DNA from 4 places in the Streptomyces sp. NPDC019531 genome. Region 1 is predicted to be linked to each of the others. Evidence: riboswitches for the same ligand, from Rfam matches in the RefSeq annotation. Region 1 holds a riboswitch; each other region holds the start of a gene.
The links. Region 1 has a riboswitch for cyclic di-AMP ahead of ACI2L1_RS12795 (transglycosylase SLT domain-containing protein). Riboswitches for the same ligand answer to the same signal wherever they lie in the genome.
Positions count from the first base shown of each region.

Region 2: another riboswitch for cyclic di-AMP. It lies ahead of ACI2L1_RS21180 (M23 family metallopeptidase); the one in region 1 lies ahead of ACI2L1_RS12795 (transglycosylase SLT domain-containing protein).
Region 3: another riboswitch for cyclic di-AMP. It lies ahead of ACI2L1_RS16165 (peptidoglycan DD-metalloendopeptidase family protein); the one in region 1 lies ahead of ACI2L1_RS12795 (transglycosylase SLT domain-containing protein).
Region 4: another riboswitch for cyclic di-AMP. It lies ahead of ACI2L1_RS34085 (M23 family metallopeptidase); the one in region 1 lies ahead of ACI2L1_RS12795 (transglycosylase SLT domain-containing protein).

Region 1 covers NZ_JBJDQL010000008.1:89,004-92,672, forward strand. The annotation lists gene ACI2L1_RS12790 (CocE/NonD family hydrolase) at 1-1,581, shown strand, start outside; cyclic di-AMP (ydaO/yuaA leader) riboswitch at 1,822-2,025, shown strand; gene ACI2L1_RS12795 (transglycosylase SLT domain-containing protein) at 2,029-2,511, shown strand; gene ACI2L1_RS12800 (HAD family hydrolase) at 2,515-3,327, opposite strand; gene ACI2L1_RS12805 (LacI family DNA-binding transcriptional regulator) at 3,546-3,669, opposite strand, start outside.
Region 2 covers NZ_JBJDQL010000017.1:79,946-83,614, forward strand. The annotation lists gene ACI2L1_RS21175 (GntR family transcriptional regulator) at 1-634, opposite strand, end outside; gene ACI2L1_RS21180 (M23 family metallopeptidase) at 822-1,574, opposite strand; cyclic di-AMP (ydaO/yuaA leader) riboswitch at 1,588-1,755, opposite strand; gene ACI2L1_RS21185 (M16 family metallopeptidase) at 1,965-3,353, opposite strand; gene ACI2L1_RS21190 (M16 family metallopeptidase) at 3,350-3,669, opposite strand, start outside.
Region 3 covers NZ_JBJDQL010000011.1:90,425-94,093, reverse strand. The annotation lists gene ACI2L1_RS16170 (alpha-galactosidase) at 1-913, shown strand, start outside; cyclic di-AMP (ydaO/yuaA leader) riboswitch at 1,217-1,378, shown strand; gene ACI2L1_RS16165 (peptidoglycan DD-metalloendopeptidase family protein) at 1,383-2,303, shown strand; gene ACI2L1_RS16160 (SGNH/GDSL hydrolase family protein) at 2,554-3,339, shown strand; gene ACI2L1_RS16155 (TetR/AcrR family transcriptional regulator) at 3,379-3,669, opposite strand, start outside.
Region 4 covers NZ_JBJDQL010000040.1:19,979-23,647, forward strand. The annotation lists gene ACI2L1_RS34080 (PrsW family intramembrane metalloprotease) at 1-888, shown strand, start outside; gene ACI2L1_RS34085 (M23 family metallopeptidase) at 989-2,020, opposite strand; cyclic di-AMP (ydaO/yuaA leader) riboswitch at 2,032-2,189, opposite strand; tRNA gene ACI2L1_RS34090 (tRNA-Met) at 2,497-2,570, opposite strand; gene ACI2L1_RS34095 (hypothetical protein) at 2,821-3,081, shown strand; gene ACI2L1_RS34100 (hypothetical protein) at 3,360-3,669, shown strand, end outside.

The DNA.
Region 1 (3,669 bases):
CTCAAGGCGGTCGTCACCGTCTGCTCCACCGACGACCGCTATGACAACGACGTGCACTACATGGGAGGTTCCGTCCTCGCGGTGGACATGCACGCGTGGGCGGCGACCCTGCTCGCCTTCGTCTCCCGGCCGCCGGATCCGCTCCATGTCGGCGACGTCTGGCGGGACATGTGGCTGGGGCGCCTCGAAGCCGTGGATCCGTTCATCCACACCTGGCTCGGCCACCAGACCCGCGACGACTACTGGCGGCACGGCAGCGTCTGCGAGGACTACGGCGCGATCGACGCGGCCGTCCTCGCGGTGGGCGGCTGGCACGACCCGTACCGCGACACGGTGCTCAGACTCGTCGAACACCTGCCGCAGGACCGCGTCCGCGGCCTGATCGGCCCCTGGTCCCACCAGTACCCCGACCGCGGTCTGCCGCCCGGCCCGGCGATCGGCTTCCTCCAGGAGACCCTGCGCTGGTGGGACCAGCATCTGAAGGGCGTCGACACGGGCGTCATGCGGGAACCGCTCCTGAGGGCCTACGTCAGCGACTCCCACCCCCCGGCCACGGTGTACGGCACCCTGCCCGGCCGCTGGGTCGGCGAGCCCGGCTGGCCCTCCCCCCACGTCACCACGGTGTCGTACGGCCTTCAGGGCGCCCCTGTGCTGGTCCGTTCCCCGCAGCACACGGGCGTGGACGCGGGCCGTTTCTTCCCCTTCGGCAACGATGCCGACCTGCCGCCGGACCAGCGGGAGGAGGACGCCCGCTCGGCCTGCTTCGAGTTCGCGGTGGGCGAGGAGACGTGGGTCCTCGGACGGCCGCGGGTGCGTCTCAGGGTGACCTCGGAGGTGTCGCGCGGGCAGGTCGTCGCGCGGCTCTGCGATGTCGCCCCGGACGGGTCCTCGACGCTCGTGACCCGGGGTGTGCTGAACCTCTCCGCGCGCCATGGCAGGGACCGGGCCGTGCCCTGGGAGCCGGGGGCCACCCAGGAGGTGTCCTTCGAGCTGAACGGCATCGGACACGCCTTCCCGCCCGGCCACCGCATCCGGCTCGCCGTGTCCTCGGCGTACTGGCCGTGGATCTGGCCGCAGCCCGAATCGCAGGCCGGGTTCACTCTGGAGCCCGCGGGGAGTTTCCTCGAACTGCCGGTACGCGCGCGTGAGACCTCCTCGGACATCGCCTTCGACGAGCCGGAGCAGTCCGCGCCGCTCGGAGCGAACCAGCCCGTGACGCTCGACGAGCCGCGGCCCGAGCGCCTGGTCGTGCGTGACGTGGCCAAGGGCGAGTGGCGCCTTGAGGTCGACCCCCGTTACGGCGGCACGCGCGTGTACCCCGACGGGCTGGAGTTCACCGAGGACGCGCTGGAGACGTACACGATCGACGAGAAGGACCCCTTGTCCGCCCGTGCCCGCTCGGACTGGTCGATCCGGCTGCACCGCCCGGAGCTCGCCTGGGACACCACCGTCCGGACCCGCTCGGAGATCAGCTGCGACAGGACGGACTTCCTCACCTCGAACGAGGTGATCTGCACCGACGGCGGTGAGGTGGTCTTCCACCGGACGTGGGAGAAGCGGATCCCACGGACGGCCGGTTGACTATGAGTTGGGCATTCTTGCCCGTTTTGCACGTCTTGCGCATGGGCGTGACTTGGCTCACCCGGATCAACGGATCGACGCATATCCGGAATTCACCGATCCGCCTTTTCCCGCGCACCAGTTGAGGCTTGCGACCGCAAAGGATCAAGTGCCCCAAATACCCCCGACCAAGGTCAATAAGCACGTCATGTGAATTCGCCACTTGTTCCGGACATGTGCTCTCGCATACGTTCCCGGCCTGTCGGGTGGACGCCGAATCCTGCCACCGCCCGCACACCCACCGAGAAGCCATGGCAGGAGCGGGGGAACCAGGTAAGCCGCCGGACCGGACGTCTTCGGACATACCGGTACGGCTCGGGGTGAAGCCATGCCTTTCGCGGGCATGACCGGGCAACTCCCGCCCGAACCCGACAGCTCACCTCGCAGGCGACGGAGAGGAACTTCGCCATGCCTGCTGCCGCTCAGCACCGCACTCCCCGCACAAGCCGTCTCGTCCGCAAGCTCGCCATCGCCGGCACCGGAGCCGCCGTACTCGCGCTCCCCCTCATCGGCGCGACCACCGCGTCCGCGGCCACCCCGACCGTGCAGACCGCGAGCACGCTCGGCTACGCCAACAACCTGGACGGCTGGATCCGGGCCTCCCTCGCCGTCATGGCGGAGCACGGGATCCCCGGCTCCTACGACGGCATCTACCGCAACGTCATCCGCGAGTCCTCCGGCAACCCCTGGGCCATCAACAACTGGGACTCCAACGCGGCCGCCGGCACGCCCTCCAAGGGCCTGCTCCAGGTGATCGACCCGACCTTCAACGCGTACCACGTGGCCAACACCTCGTGGGACCCGTACGACCCGGTCGCGAACATCACCGCGGCCTGCAACTACGCCGCCCAGCGGTACGGGTCCATCGACAACGTGTTCGGCGCGTACTAGGAACTACGCCGCACTGAACAGTCTTTCGAGGACGACGGCGATGCCGTCGTCCTCGTTCGACAGGGTCACCTCGTCGGCCACGGCCTTGAGTTCGGGGTGGGCGTTGGCCATCGCGACGCCATGGGCCGCCCAATCGAACATGGGGATGTCGTTGGGCATGTCCCCGAAGGCGATCGTCGACTCGGGCCCCAGGCCCAGGTGTTCGGCGGCCAGCGCGAGGCCCGTCGCCTTGGTGATGCCGCATGGCTGGAGTTCGACGGTCCCGGGTCCCGACATCGTGACCGTGGCCAGCGAGCCCACCACCGAGCGCGCCGTCACCGCCAACTCGTCGTCGGACAGGTAGGGGTGACGCAGCAGCACCTTGCTGATCGGCGCGCACCACAGGTCGTCGCGCCGTCCCACCCGCACGGCGGGCAGGGTCGGGTGGGGCATCAGATACCCCGGCTCGATGAGGGTGAGCCCGTCGACGCCGTCCTGGTCGACGGCCGCGTACACCTGGCCGACCTCGGCCTCGATCTTCCCGAGCGCGGTCTCGGCCAACTCCCGGTCCAGGGTGACCGACCAGAGCAGACGGTCCGCGCCGGCGTCGTACACCTGCGCGCCCTGCCCGCACACCGCGAGCCCCGTGCTGCCCAGGTCGTCCAGGAGCGGCCGCACTCTGGGCGCCGGCCGTCCCGTCACGACGAGATGCCGGGCCCCGCCCGCCGCCACCCGCGCGAGCGCGGCCAACGACCGGTCGGAGAGGGTGTCGTCGGCGCGCAGCAGCGTTCCGTCCAGGTCGGTGGCGATCAAGGAATATGCGGTGGAGGCGGCCATGATCAGAGAATACGGATGGTTGGCCCCTCCGACTCGACGGGAACCGGACGGCTGCTGCTTTCACATACGTTGACGGGCGTTCCGGTTCCGGGTGGTGCGGCAGACCGGGTGCGCCGGGGAACCACGCACGGCCGACGCGAGGTATGCCCCCCGCTCGGCCCTCGCCCCCTGCTCCCGTACTCCCCCACCCCCCTACTCCTCTACTCCCCGCGGAGCGCCTACGCCGAGTCCCGCACCACCAGTTCCGTCGGGAGGATCACTCCGGCCGTGTCCTCGCCGGTGATCTGGGCGAGGAGCATGCGGACCATCTCGGCGCTGATGCGGTCGAAGGGCTGGCGCATG
Region 2 (3,669 bases), on a different contig from region 1:
CGGACCCCGAGGTGAACCTCAGACGGTGCACCGCGCTGGAGCGCTCGGTGTGCAGCGCAGTGATCGTCCGCGCGCGGTCACCGTCCCCGCGCGCCACCGCGTCCACGATCGCGCCGTGCTCCGCCCAGGACTCCACCGGGTTGGCGGGTGCCTCCACCACGTACATCCAGGCGATCTTGTGACGCAGTTGGGTCAGCATCGAGGCCAGCGCGGGGCTGCCGGAGGACTGGGCGAGCGTCTCGTGGAACCAGCTCCCCAAAGAGCGCAGATCCTCGCTGTTACCACGCTTGGCCCGCTCCTGGCCCAGCCGGACCAGGCCGCGCAGCACCTTGAGATGGGCCTCGGTGCGCCGCTGGGCGGCCCGTGAGGCGCCCAGCGGCTCCAGGAGCATGCGCATCTCCAGAAGGTCGGCGCCCTCCTGCTCGGTCGGTTCCGCGACGCACGCGCCCGCGTGCCGCCGCGTCACCACGAAGCCCTCGGCCTCCAGTGTTCGCAGGGCCTCGCGAACGGGGACGCGGGAGACGCCGTAGCGGCGAGCGAGCAGTTCCTCGGTGAGCCGGCCGCCGCGCTCGTAGACACCGGCGACGATGTCGTCCCGGATCGCCGTGCATACCGAGTGCGCCGGAATACGCATGTCCGACCTCCGTCTTAATCCCCACGAAACGTCGCCGATTGACGTGTGTTCAGTGACTCTATTGCAATCAGCGGGAATTTCCGACGGCGGACCGGAATCCAGGGATATTTTTTGGACAGCAGCGGGACTGAAACGGCGAAAGCCCCGGCTCGTGGGAGCCGGGGCCTCGGGGTCTCGCGATACGCCGTCAGACGCTCACGCCGTGCGAGCGCAGGTAGGCGACGGGGTCGATGTCCGAGCCGTACTCGGCGGTGGTGCGGGCCTCGAAGTGCAGATGCGGCCCTGTGACGTTGCCGGTCGCGCCGGACAGGCCGATCTGCTGGCCCGGGGTGACCGACTGGCCCACCGAGACGCCGATGGACGACAGATGGCCGTACTGCGTGTAGGTCCCGTCGGCCATCCTGATCACGATCTCGTTGCCGTACGACCCGCCCCAGCCGGCCTCCACGACGGTGCCGCGGCCGACCGCGTGCACGGAGGTGCCGCTCGCGGCGTGGAAGTCGACACCGGTGTGGCTGCCGGACGACCAGAGGGAGCCGCCGGTCTTGTAGCCGGTGGAGATGTAGGAGCCGGAGATCGGGGCGACGAAGCGGTTGAGGCGCTCGCGCTCGGCCTCACGGGCGGCGCGCTCCTTGGCCTCGCGGATCTCCTTGGCCCGTGCCTCGGCCTTGCGCTTGGCCTCCGCGGCCGCCTTCTTCTTCGCGGCGGCCTGTTCCTGGGCCAGGGCCTGGGCGTCGATCTGCTCGGCGAGCGAGTCGCCGACGCTGACGACGGGCATGAGGCCGGTCTGTTCGACGGAGTTGTCGGCGGCGAGCGCCGGAGCGGCGATGGTGCCGATGACGCCGGTGGTGGCGAGGGCCGCGACTCCCGCCGCACGCGCGGAGGTGCGCTTCATCCGGCTGGGACGACGGTGCTTCCCGGTGGCGCAGGTGAACGCCATGTAGTGGCTGGTCCTTTCCTTCCTTCTCGCCTACCGGGTTAGCTGACGGGTTCGGAGCAGGAAGGTCTCCTACGGACCCCCTCGCGGCTCGCGCGGGCGTCCGATTCACCCCAGGGACAACGTGTTTGGGTCCCCGGCTCCCCTGGCTCGCGCCATGACGGGGACTCGGCGATGACTGTCCGGTGCCGCGGACGCGGCGCACTGCCTGAACGAACAGCCCGGATGACGCTAAGCGGGGCGGCTTTCAAGGCCCAAACGGATCACGGTTTTTGTAGCGCATCCCACAGGGCAGACAGGCAACCTCCCACCCAATTCGGACATCAAAGGGCCCTGGTGAAGCCGTCGTCACCAGGGCCCCTCCACGCGCGTGCCGCTACTCGGCGGTCACGACTACTCGGCGGTCACTACCTTGACTTCGCCGATGCCGAGGGCCTCGACGGGCTCCTTGATGGCGGCCGCGTCACCGACCAGGACCGTCACCAGCCGGTCCACCGGGAAGGCGCTGACGACTGCCGCGGTGGCCTCGACGGTGCCGGTCGCGGCGAGCTGCTGGTACAGAGTCGCCTGGTAGTCGTCCGGCAGGTGCTGCTCGACCTGGTCGGCCAGCGTGCTCGCCACGGCCGCCGCGGTCTCGTACTTGAGCGGCGCAACGCCGACGAGGTTCTGTACGGCGACATCGCGCTCGGCGTCGGTGAGACCGCCCTCGGCGAGCGTGCGCAGCACCTTCCACAGGTCGTCCAGAGCGGGACCGGTGTTCGGGGTGTCGACGGAGCCGCTGATGGCGAGCATCGCGGCGCCCGAGCCGTCCGGTGCGGACCGGAGGACCTGCCCGAACGAGCGGACGCCGTAGGTGTAGCCCTTCTCCTCGCGCAGGACGCGGTCCAGGCGGGAGGTGAGGGTGCCGCCGAGGCAGTATGTGCCGAGCACCTGCGCGGGCCACACGCGTGCGTGCCGGTCGGCGCCGACGCGGCCGATCAGCAGCTGCGTCTGGACGGCGCCGGGGCGGTCCACGATGACGACCCGGCCGGTGTCGTCGGCGGTCACCGGCGGTACGGGCCGCGGCTGGGCCGTGGAGCCGGTCCAGGAGCCGAGGGTGTCGCCGAGCAGTGCGTCCAGGTCGATGCCGGTGAGGTCGCCGACGACCACGGCGGTCGCGGTGGCGGGGCGCACGTGCTTCTCGTAGAAGCCGCGCACGGCCGCGGAGTCGATGTTCTCGACCGTCTCCTCGGTGCCCTGACGCGGCCGCGACATGCGGGAGTCCGCCGGGAACAGCTCCCTGGAGAGCTCCTTGGCGGCGCGACGGGACGGGTTGGCCAGCTCGTGCGGGATCTCGTCCAGGCGGTTGTTGACGAGCCGCTCGACCTCGCTGTCCGCGAACGCGGGCGCCCTGAGGGCGTCGGCCAGCAGGCCGAGCGCCTTGGCGAGCCGGGAGACGGGCACTTCGAGGCTGAGGCGGACGCCCGGGTGGTCGGCGTGCGCGTCGAGGGTGGCACCGCAGCGCTCCAGCTCGGCGGCGAACTCCTCGGCGGAGTGCTTGTCGGTGCCCTCGGAGAAGGCGCGCGCCATGATCGTGGCGACGCCGTCCAGGCCGGCCGGCTCGGCGTCCAGGGGCGCGTCAAGGAGCACCTCGACGGCGACGACCTGCTGGCCGGGGCGCTGGCAGCGCAGGACGGTGAGGCCGTTGTCGAGCGTCCCGCGCTCGGGAGCGGGGAAGGCCCAGACCTTGGGCTCGCCCGCCTGTGGCTGCGGGTGGAATTCCATCGCGGCGAGCTCGGTCACTTGGCCGCCTCCTCGTTCTCGTCGGTGGCTTCCACGGTGGCCGCGGACTCCGGGTCTTCGGCGCCCTGGGCGTCCTCGGGGCTCTGGGCGATCTCGGCCGGGGCGGTGGGTTCGTAGACGAGCACCGCGCGGTTGTCGGGGCGCAGCTTGGCCTTGGCGACCTTCTGGACGTCCTCGGCGCTCACCTCCAGGACACGCTGTACAGCGGTGAGGGCGAGCTGCGGGTCTCCGAACAGGACGGCGTAGCGGCACAGTTCGTCGGCGCGGCCCGCGACGGTGCCGAGCCGGTCCAGCCACTCGCGCTCCAACTGGGCCT
Region 3 (3,669 bases), on a different contig from region 1:
CAGCGAGCTGTACCGCGCCCACCCGGACTGGGTGCAGTACCAAGCGGGACGAAAGCGGACGGAGTTCCGCAATCAGCTCGTACTGAACCTCGCGCGCGAGGATGTCCAGGAGTATCTGTGGGAGCAGCTCGACGTACTGCTCTCCTCGGCCCCGATCGACTATGTGAAGTGGGACTTCAACCGCTGCTTCACGGACGCGGGCTGGCCCGGCGACGCCTATCCGCAGCGCCTGTGGGTTGACCATGTACGCGGCTTTTATGCACTGTTGGACCGTTTGCGGGCGGCTCACCCGGGCGTCGCCTTCGAGTCCTGCTCGGGTGGCGGCGGCCGGATCGACCTCGGGGTGCTCAGTCGCACCGACCAGGTGTGGACCTCCGACAACACCGATCCGCTCGACCGCCTCGCCATCCAGCACGGCTTCAGCCAGATCCACCCCGCGCGCGTGATGGCCGCCTGGGTCACCGACAGTCCCAACACCCAGCTCAACGACCGGGTGAGCTCCTTGCGGTTCCGCTTCGTGAGCGCGATGGCCGGGGTGCTCGGGGTCGGCGGGGACCTCGCTGAGTGGACCGAGGAGGAGCTCGCCGAAGCCCGCGAGTGGGTGGACCTCTACAAGGAGATCCGTCCGCTGGTGCAGCGTGGCGACCTCTACCGGCTGCGGCCTCCGCGGGGCGGACTCAGTGCGGTGCAGTACGTCCTGGGGGAGGAGGCCGTCGTTCTCGCCTGGCTCCAGGCGCAGCACTACGGCGAGCCCGTGCCGGCGGTGCGGCTGCGCGGACTCGACCCGACGGCGTCGTACGAATGCCTCGAAACGGGAGAAGTTCACCGAGGGGCCGTATTGCTGCATCACGGACTTCGCACCGGTTTGCGCGGCGACTTGGATGCGACGGTTCTCCGGCTGCGTCGCATCTAGGGCTTCTGTCCGAATTGTTGGCTTCTTTCCAACTCCTGCCGGGATAGGGGTTCCTGTGAATTCATGACGTGAGGAGCGTCATATCCGTAACGGTGTGTCGCCCGTCATGTTCACGTAATTCGCGGGGTTTTCAAGGGGATTTGGGTTCGGTGGCGGGCGTCCGATTCACGCAGGGTGACCGTTAATTCTCATAAGGGATCAACAGGAACGCATTCACAGGGAACCTCTCACTTGTCCCTTTGTGTCTTGCTCGTTTACGTTCGCCACCGATCCGGACGGACGCCCAATCCTGCCGCCGCCCGGATTCCGCACACACTCACCCGTGCACGGCAGGAGCGGGGGACCCACAGGTAGTAACGCCTGTTCCGGTCTCCGGAACGGCTTGGGGTAAAGCCGCGTTTCGGCGCGGCCGGGCATCTCCAGCCCGCACCCGACAGCTCACCTCGCAGGCGCCGGAGAGGAATTCGCCATGCCCGCCAAGGGTAAGCACCGCCGCCCGAAGCCCAAGCGCTTCACCCGCTCGATCGCCATCGCCGGTACCGGGGGTGCCGCGCTCGCCCTTCCGCTCATGGGGGCAACCGGCGCTCACGCGGCGACCTCGCAGTCCGTGTCGGAAAAGGCCGTTCAGGCGCTTCCGGTCACGCAGAAAGTCGCCGAGAAGTCGACTGCGAAGAAGGACGCCAAGAAGACCTCGGCCGTGCGCACCTATTCGGTGCGGGCCGGTGACTATCTCTCGAAGATCGCCGATGAGCAGAACGTCAGCGGTGGCTGGAAAAAGCTCTACGCCGACAACCGCGAGGCCATTGGTGACGACCCGTCGCTGATACATCCCGGCCTGAAGCTCTCGATCGGCAAGAAGGCCACCACGAGCACGGCGAAGACCAAGTCCTCCTCCTCGTCGTCCTCGTCGAAGGCCGAGAAGGCAAAGTCGAAGTCCTCCTCCAACTCGACGGCCGCCACGCAGAGCTCCAGCAGCTCCAGTGGCTACACGCTCCCGGTCAGCGGTGCCACCATCGGCACCGGCTACCGCGTCGCGGGCAGCATGTGGTCCAGCGGCTACCACACGGGCGTCGACTTCGTCGTTCCGACGGGGACCTCGCTCAAGGCCGTGGCCGCGGGCACGGTCGTCTCCGCGGGCTGGGGCGGCGCCTACGGCAACCAGGTCGTCATCAAGCTCAACGACGGCTACTACGCGCAGTACGCCCACCTCTCCCAGCTCTCCGTCTCGGCCGGCCAGACCGTGACCGAGGGCCAGCAGATCGGGCTCTCCGGCGCGACCGGCAATGTGACCGGTCCGCACCTGCACTTCGAGATCCGCACCACGCCGGACTACGGCTCGGACGTGGACCCGGTCTCCTACCTCCGCTCGAAGGGCGTCGCCGTCGGCTGACGACACCCCCTGCGCCACCGAAGGCCGGACCCCGATCCCCGGGTCCGGCCTTCGGTGTGTCCGCGCGACTTCCGGGTGTGGCTGTCGCAGCGTCAACAGTCCTGGTGAGAAAGCTATTCCTGGTTTGGTGAACACTTTAGGAGTGGCTTATCTCACCGCCCGTCAAGTCTTTCCTACGGTCGCGTAGGTCACATTCGAAGGTGAATCATGAACTGCTGTGGCAGACGATTCGAAGAATGACAGCAGATCAGTGATCGGGTCGTACGTGGCGGTGGGGGACAGCTTCACCGAGGGCGTCGGCGACCCCGGCCCCGACGGGGCGTTCGTCGGATGGGCCGACCGGTTCGCGGTACTTCTCGCGGACCGGCGGCCCGAGGGCGACTTCAGGTACAGCAATCTCGCCGTGCGCGGGAAGCTGCTCGACCAGATCGTCGAGGACCAGCTTCCGCAGGCCGTCGAACTGGCACCGGACCTGGTGTCGTTCTGCGCCGGCGGCAACGACATCATCCGGCCCGGCACCGACCCCGACGAGGTCGCCGAGCGCTTCGAGCGGGCGATCGCCAGGCTCACCGAGGCGTGCGGCACCGTCATGGTGACGACCGGCTGCGACACCCGCGGGGTGCCCGTGCTCAAGCACCTGCGCGGCAAGATCGCCACCTACAACGGGCATGTGAGGGCCGTCGCCGACCGGTACGGGTGCCCGGTGCTCGACCTGTGGTCCCTGAAGACCGTCCAGGACCGGCGGGCCTGGGACGGCGACCGGCTGCATCTGTCTCCGGAGGGCCACACGCGTGTGGCGCTTCGAGCGGGGCAGGTACTGGGCCTTGAGGTACCCGCGGATCCGGATCAGCCGTGGCCGCCGTTGCCGCCGCGCGGGCCGCTGGATGTGCGGCGTGACGACGTGCACTGGGCACGCGAGTACCTGGTGCCGTGGATCGGGCGTCGGTTGCGCGGAGAGTCCTCCGGGGACCATGTGACGGCCAAGGGTGTGCTGTCGCCGGACGACATCAAGACGCGGATCGCTTCGGTGGCCTGAGAGGGCACCCGGGGACCGCGGTCGGACCGGCCTGAGTGGTCAGCGCATCAGCGCTGTCCGTTCCAGGCCCAGTTCCCGGGCCAGCGCCTCGTCCACCCACGCCTGAGCGCGGGATCTGGGCACCGCGCCCGCATAGGACGTCAGTTGGACTGCCAGGCCGTCCAGGAGGGCGGTGAGGCGAAGGGCTGTCGCTTCCGGGTCCGGGCAGTGGAACTCGCCCGCCGTGACGCCCTCGACGATGACCTCCGCCAGCGCCGCCTTCCAGCGCTTGTCGAGGTTGCGTGCGACCTCCTGGAGCGTGGGCTCGCGCAGGGCCACCGCCCAGCCCTC
Region 4 (3,669 bases), on a different contig from region 1:
CTGTTCCGCAGACGGGACTTCACCGGGATCGTCGACGGGGTGGTGATAGCCGGGGTCACCGCGACCGGGTTCGCGTTCACCGAGAACATCCTCTACCTCGGCACAGCCTTCGGAGCCGACCAGCTCACCGGCGACCGCGGCATCGCCTCCGTCACCGCCGCGACCTTCTTCGTGCGGGTCGTGATGTCACCGTTCGCGCACCCCCTGTTCACCGTCCTCACCGGCATCGGCTTCGGCGTCTCCGCGCTCGCCGCGGAGCGGCAGCACATACGGCGGGTGCTCGTCCCGTTGTCCGGGCTGCTGCTCGCGATGGGCATGCACGCGATGTGGAACGGCTCGTCGACCTTCGGGGAGTACGGGTTCTTCGCGGTGTACGCGATGTTCATGGTGCCGGCGTTCGCGCTGCTGACCTGGCTGGTGATCTGGACGCGGCAGCGGGAGCTGAAGACCGTCCGCGAGGAGCTGCCCGCGTACGCCGTCGCCGGGTGGCTGGTGCCGACCGAGCCGTATGTGCTCGGGTCGATGCGGGCGCGGAGGGTGGCGCGGGAGTACGCCCGACGGCAGCTCGGGGGGCGGGCCGCGGGGCGGGCGGTCGCGCAGTACGAGGCGTACGCGACGTCGCTCGCGTTCCTGCGGCGCCGGGGGCGGCTCGGACGGGCGAACGCGGACTTCGTCGTACGGGAGCGGGAGTTGTTGCACGAGCTGTGGCGGCGGCGGGACGTGGCGCGGCCGGCGCTGGATCACGCGGCGCGGATGACGGCGCCGCCGGTGCCGGTGGCTGCGCCGCCCTGGCCGGTGTACGGGGTGTACGGGTATCCGGCGCAACAGCCGACCCACCCGGTGCACCCGACGGTGCCGTATCCCGCGTACAACCCGTACCGGACGTAAGGGCTGCGGAGGGATCGGCACCGCGCGGTTGCCGCGAGCGGCGTACGCGTCGAGGACCGCGAAGGAGCGGGACTCTACGGCCGCGAAATCACCGTGGACCTCAGGGGTTGAGCCCCTTGCCCCGCAGCCACGCCATCGGGTCGATCCCGTCGGCCGCGCCACCGGGGTGGACCTCCAGATGCAGGTGCGCGCCGGTCACGTTGCCTGTGGCGCCCACGCGCCCGATGACGTCACCGGTGCTGACCTTCTGGCCGACGCTGACACTGATCGAGGACTGGTGGCAGAACCACAGCTCGGTGCCGTCGTCGAGGGTGAGGATGGTGCGGTAGCCGTAGGAACCGGCCCAGCCGGCCTCCGTGATGGTGCCGCTGTGGATCGCCTTGATCAGCGTGCCCGTGGGCGCGGCGAAGTCGAGGCCGGTGTGGTAGCCGGAGGACCACAGCGAACCGGCCTGACCGAAGGTCGAGGTGATCGTGTACGACGAGGTCGGCAGCGTGAACTGCTTGGCGAGCTCGGCCAGGCGCGCGGCCTCGGCCTTCTCCGCGGCTTCCTGCTCTGCCTTCTTCTTCGCGGCGGCGGCCTTCTCCTGGGCCTCCTTCTCCGCCTTGGCGGCGGCCGCGTCGGCCTCCTTCTGGGCGGCGTCCGCGACGGCCTTGGCGGCCTTGGAGTCGATCTGGTCCTGCTGCTGCTCGGCCTGGGCCAGGATGCGCGAGCGCAGTGCCTCACCGGCGTCCGAGGCGGACTCGGTCTGCGAAATTTCCGTGGAGGTGGTGCCGCCGACCGTGCTGAAGGCGCTCGTGTCGTCGGAGGAGCCGGAGTCGTCCGAGATGAGCGAGTCCACGGAGGGCAGGTCCGGCATGGAGATGGACACCGGCGGCTTGCCGGTGTTGGCGCTGGCCATCCCGCCGGCGCTGACGGCGGCTATGACACCGACGCCCAGAACGGTGGAGCTGCGGGCGAATCCTCCGCCGCGCTGCTTGGCGACACGATGCCGGCCGCGCACCGGAGCGAGGGACTCCGCGGTCGGGTTCCACTCGCCGAGGGGGGCCTCGTCGTCGGCACGGTAGCCGCCGTACACGAGCGTGTCGCTCGGTGCGTACGGCGCCTCGGGGGCAGGCGGGTTGGACGCCACGTGGGCGTGCTCCTTTCCTTCCTTCTCGCCTACCGGGTTAGCTGACGGGTTCGGAGCAGGAAGGTCTCCTACGCGCGTATACCCACCGTGCTGCCACGGCGGAGTACGAGCGATTCACCCCAAGTTGGTGGTTCCCCGGTTCCCTTGCGGAATTCGGCGCGTGAGCACGGAGCCGTCTCTTGTGACGGCTGGGACGACCGCGCTGCGTTATCGAACGTTAATAGACGCGGGGGCTCGATTCCAAGCCGTTCCTCTTGATCATTAACGAAATCCCACGGGACTTACGGCCCAAGAACGCCGAAAAACGGGCGACTTGACCTTGCCCCAGGTGACTCACAGGTATTGACGGCATGTCAGTTGTTACGCGGAGGGCACTCGCCCGATCACACCACGTCACGAAGGCCGTCGGCCAGGAACCCCGGGGAAAACACTCAGGGCCGGAATCCAGTGACTGGATTCCGGCCCTGAGCCTTGAGTAGCGGGGACAGGATTTGAACCTGCGACCTCTGGGTTATGAGCCCAGCGAGCTACCGAGCTGCTCCACCCCGCGCCGTTGTGTTCACTACTGTACGCCATCCGCGGGGTGACTCGCGCCAGGGTTGCCGTTTCTCCAGGTGGTTGAGGGCCACATCCAGGTCGGGGCCCGCGTTCCGGACCACCAGCCAGGCGGGATGTACCGCCCCATCCTCGCCGACCAGGCCTCCGTGGTCTCCCTGGCCTCCACGGCCAGGTCCGGTTGGGGCGATCGGCCGGGTGGGACCGGCGTACCGTGGCGCCCCTCACGGAAACGAGGAGGGACCATGACGGCAGCCGAGGAGCGCCCGACGGAGATCGGCAAGCGGGACATCCCGCTCTCCGGGGGCCGCACGCTCCGGGTGACGGAGTTCGCCAACGGCAGCGTCCGGCTGGCCGTCCACGCGGGCTCCCCCTACGTGGTGACGGTCCTGGAGCAGATCGACGACGGAGTCATGCTGAAACTCTCCCCCGGCCGCGAGGGCTCGAACGCCCACCGGAACTGGGTCCGCGACCACAGCGAGGGCGGTCCCTCTCAGGGGAGCTGACAGCAAGAGGCTCGGCGGCCGTGGCTCCTCCCCTGGCGCCTCGCACCTGCCGGGAACTCAGCTCGGTGTGCTCACCGCCACCCTGTTGTGAACCGGCCGGTCCGAGCCGACCCGGCTCTGGGTCAGCCCCTCCCAGTACTGTCGCCGCCGCCCCGCGCGACCTCGCCGTCCCCTTGGCGGAGTTGAGCCGGGAGCACGGTGACGGACGACGCCCTCGCCGGGACGCTCGCCGACGCCGCCGTGCTGCATCTGCGGATGGCGAGCCCGGGCCGCCCCTCGTGCCGGGCCCCACCCATCCGTTCACCGCGGGCTGCCTCGCCTTCGCGCACAACGGCTTCTTCTCGCCGTACGACGCGCTCGACGAGCTCATCGCCCCCGGGCTGCTGTCCGGCGCGGCCGGGAGCACCGACTCCGAGCGGTTCTTCCTGCGGGTGCTGACGCTGCTGCGGGACAAGGACCCGGTCGAGGCGCCGGCAGGCCGCCGACGGCACACGGGCCCGCATGTCCTTCGCGAGCCTCAACTGTCTGCTGATGACCGGGGAGACGCTGTACGCGACGCCGACGACGACACTCGGTCCGAGGTCACCA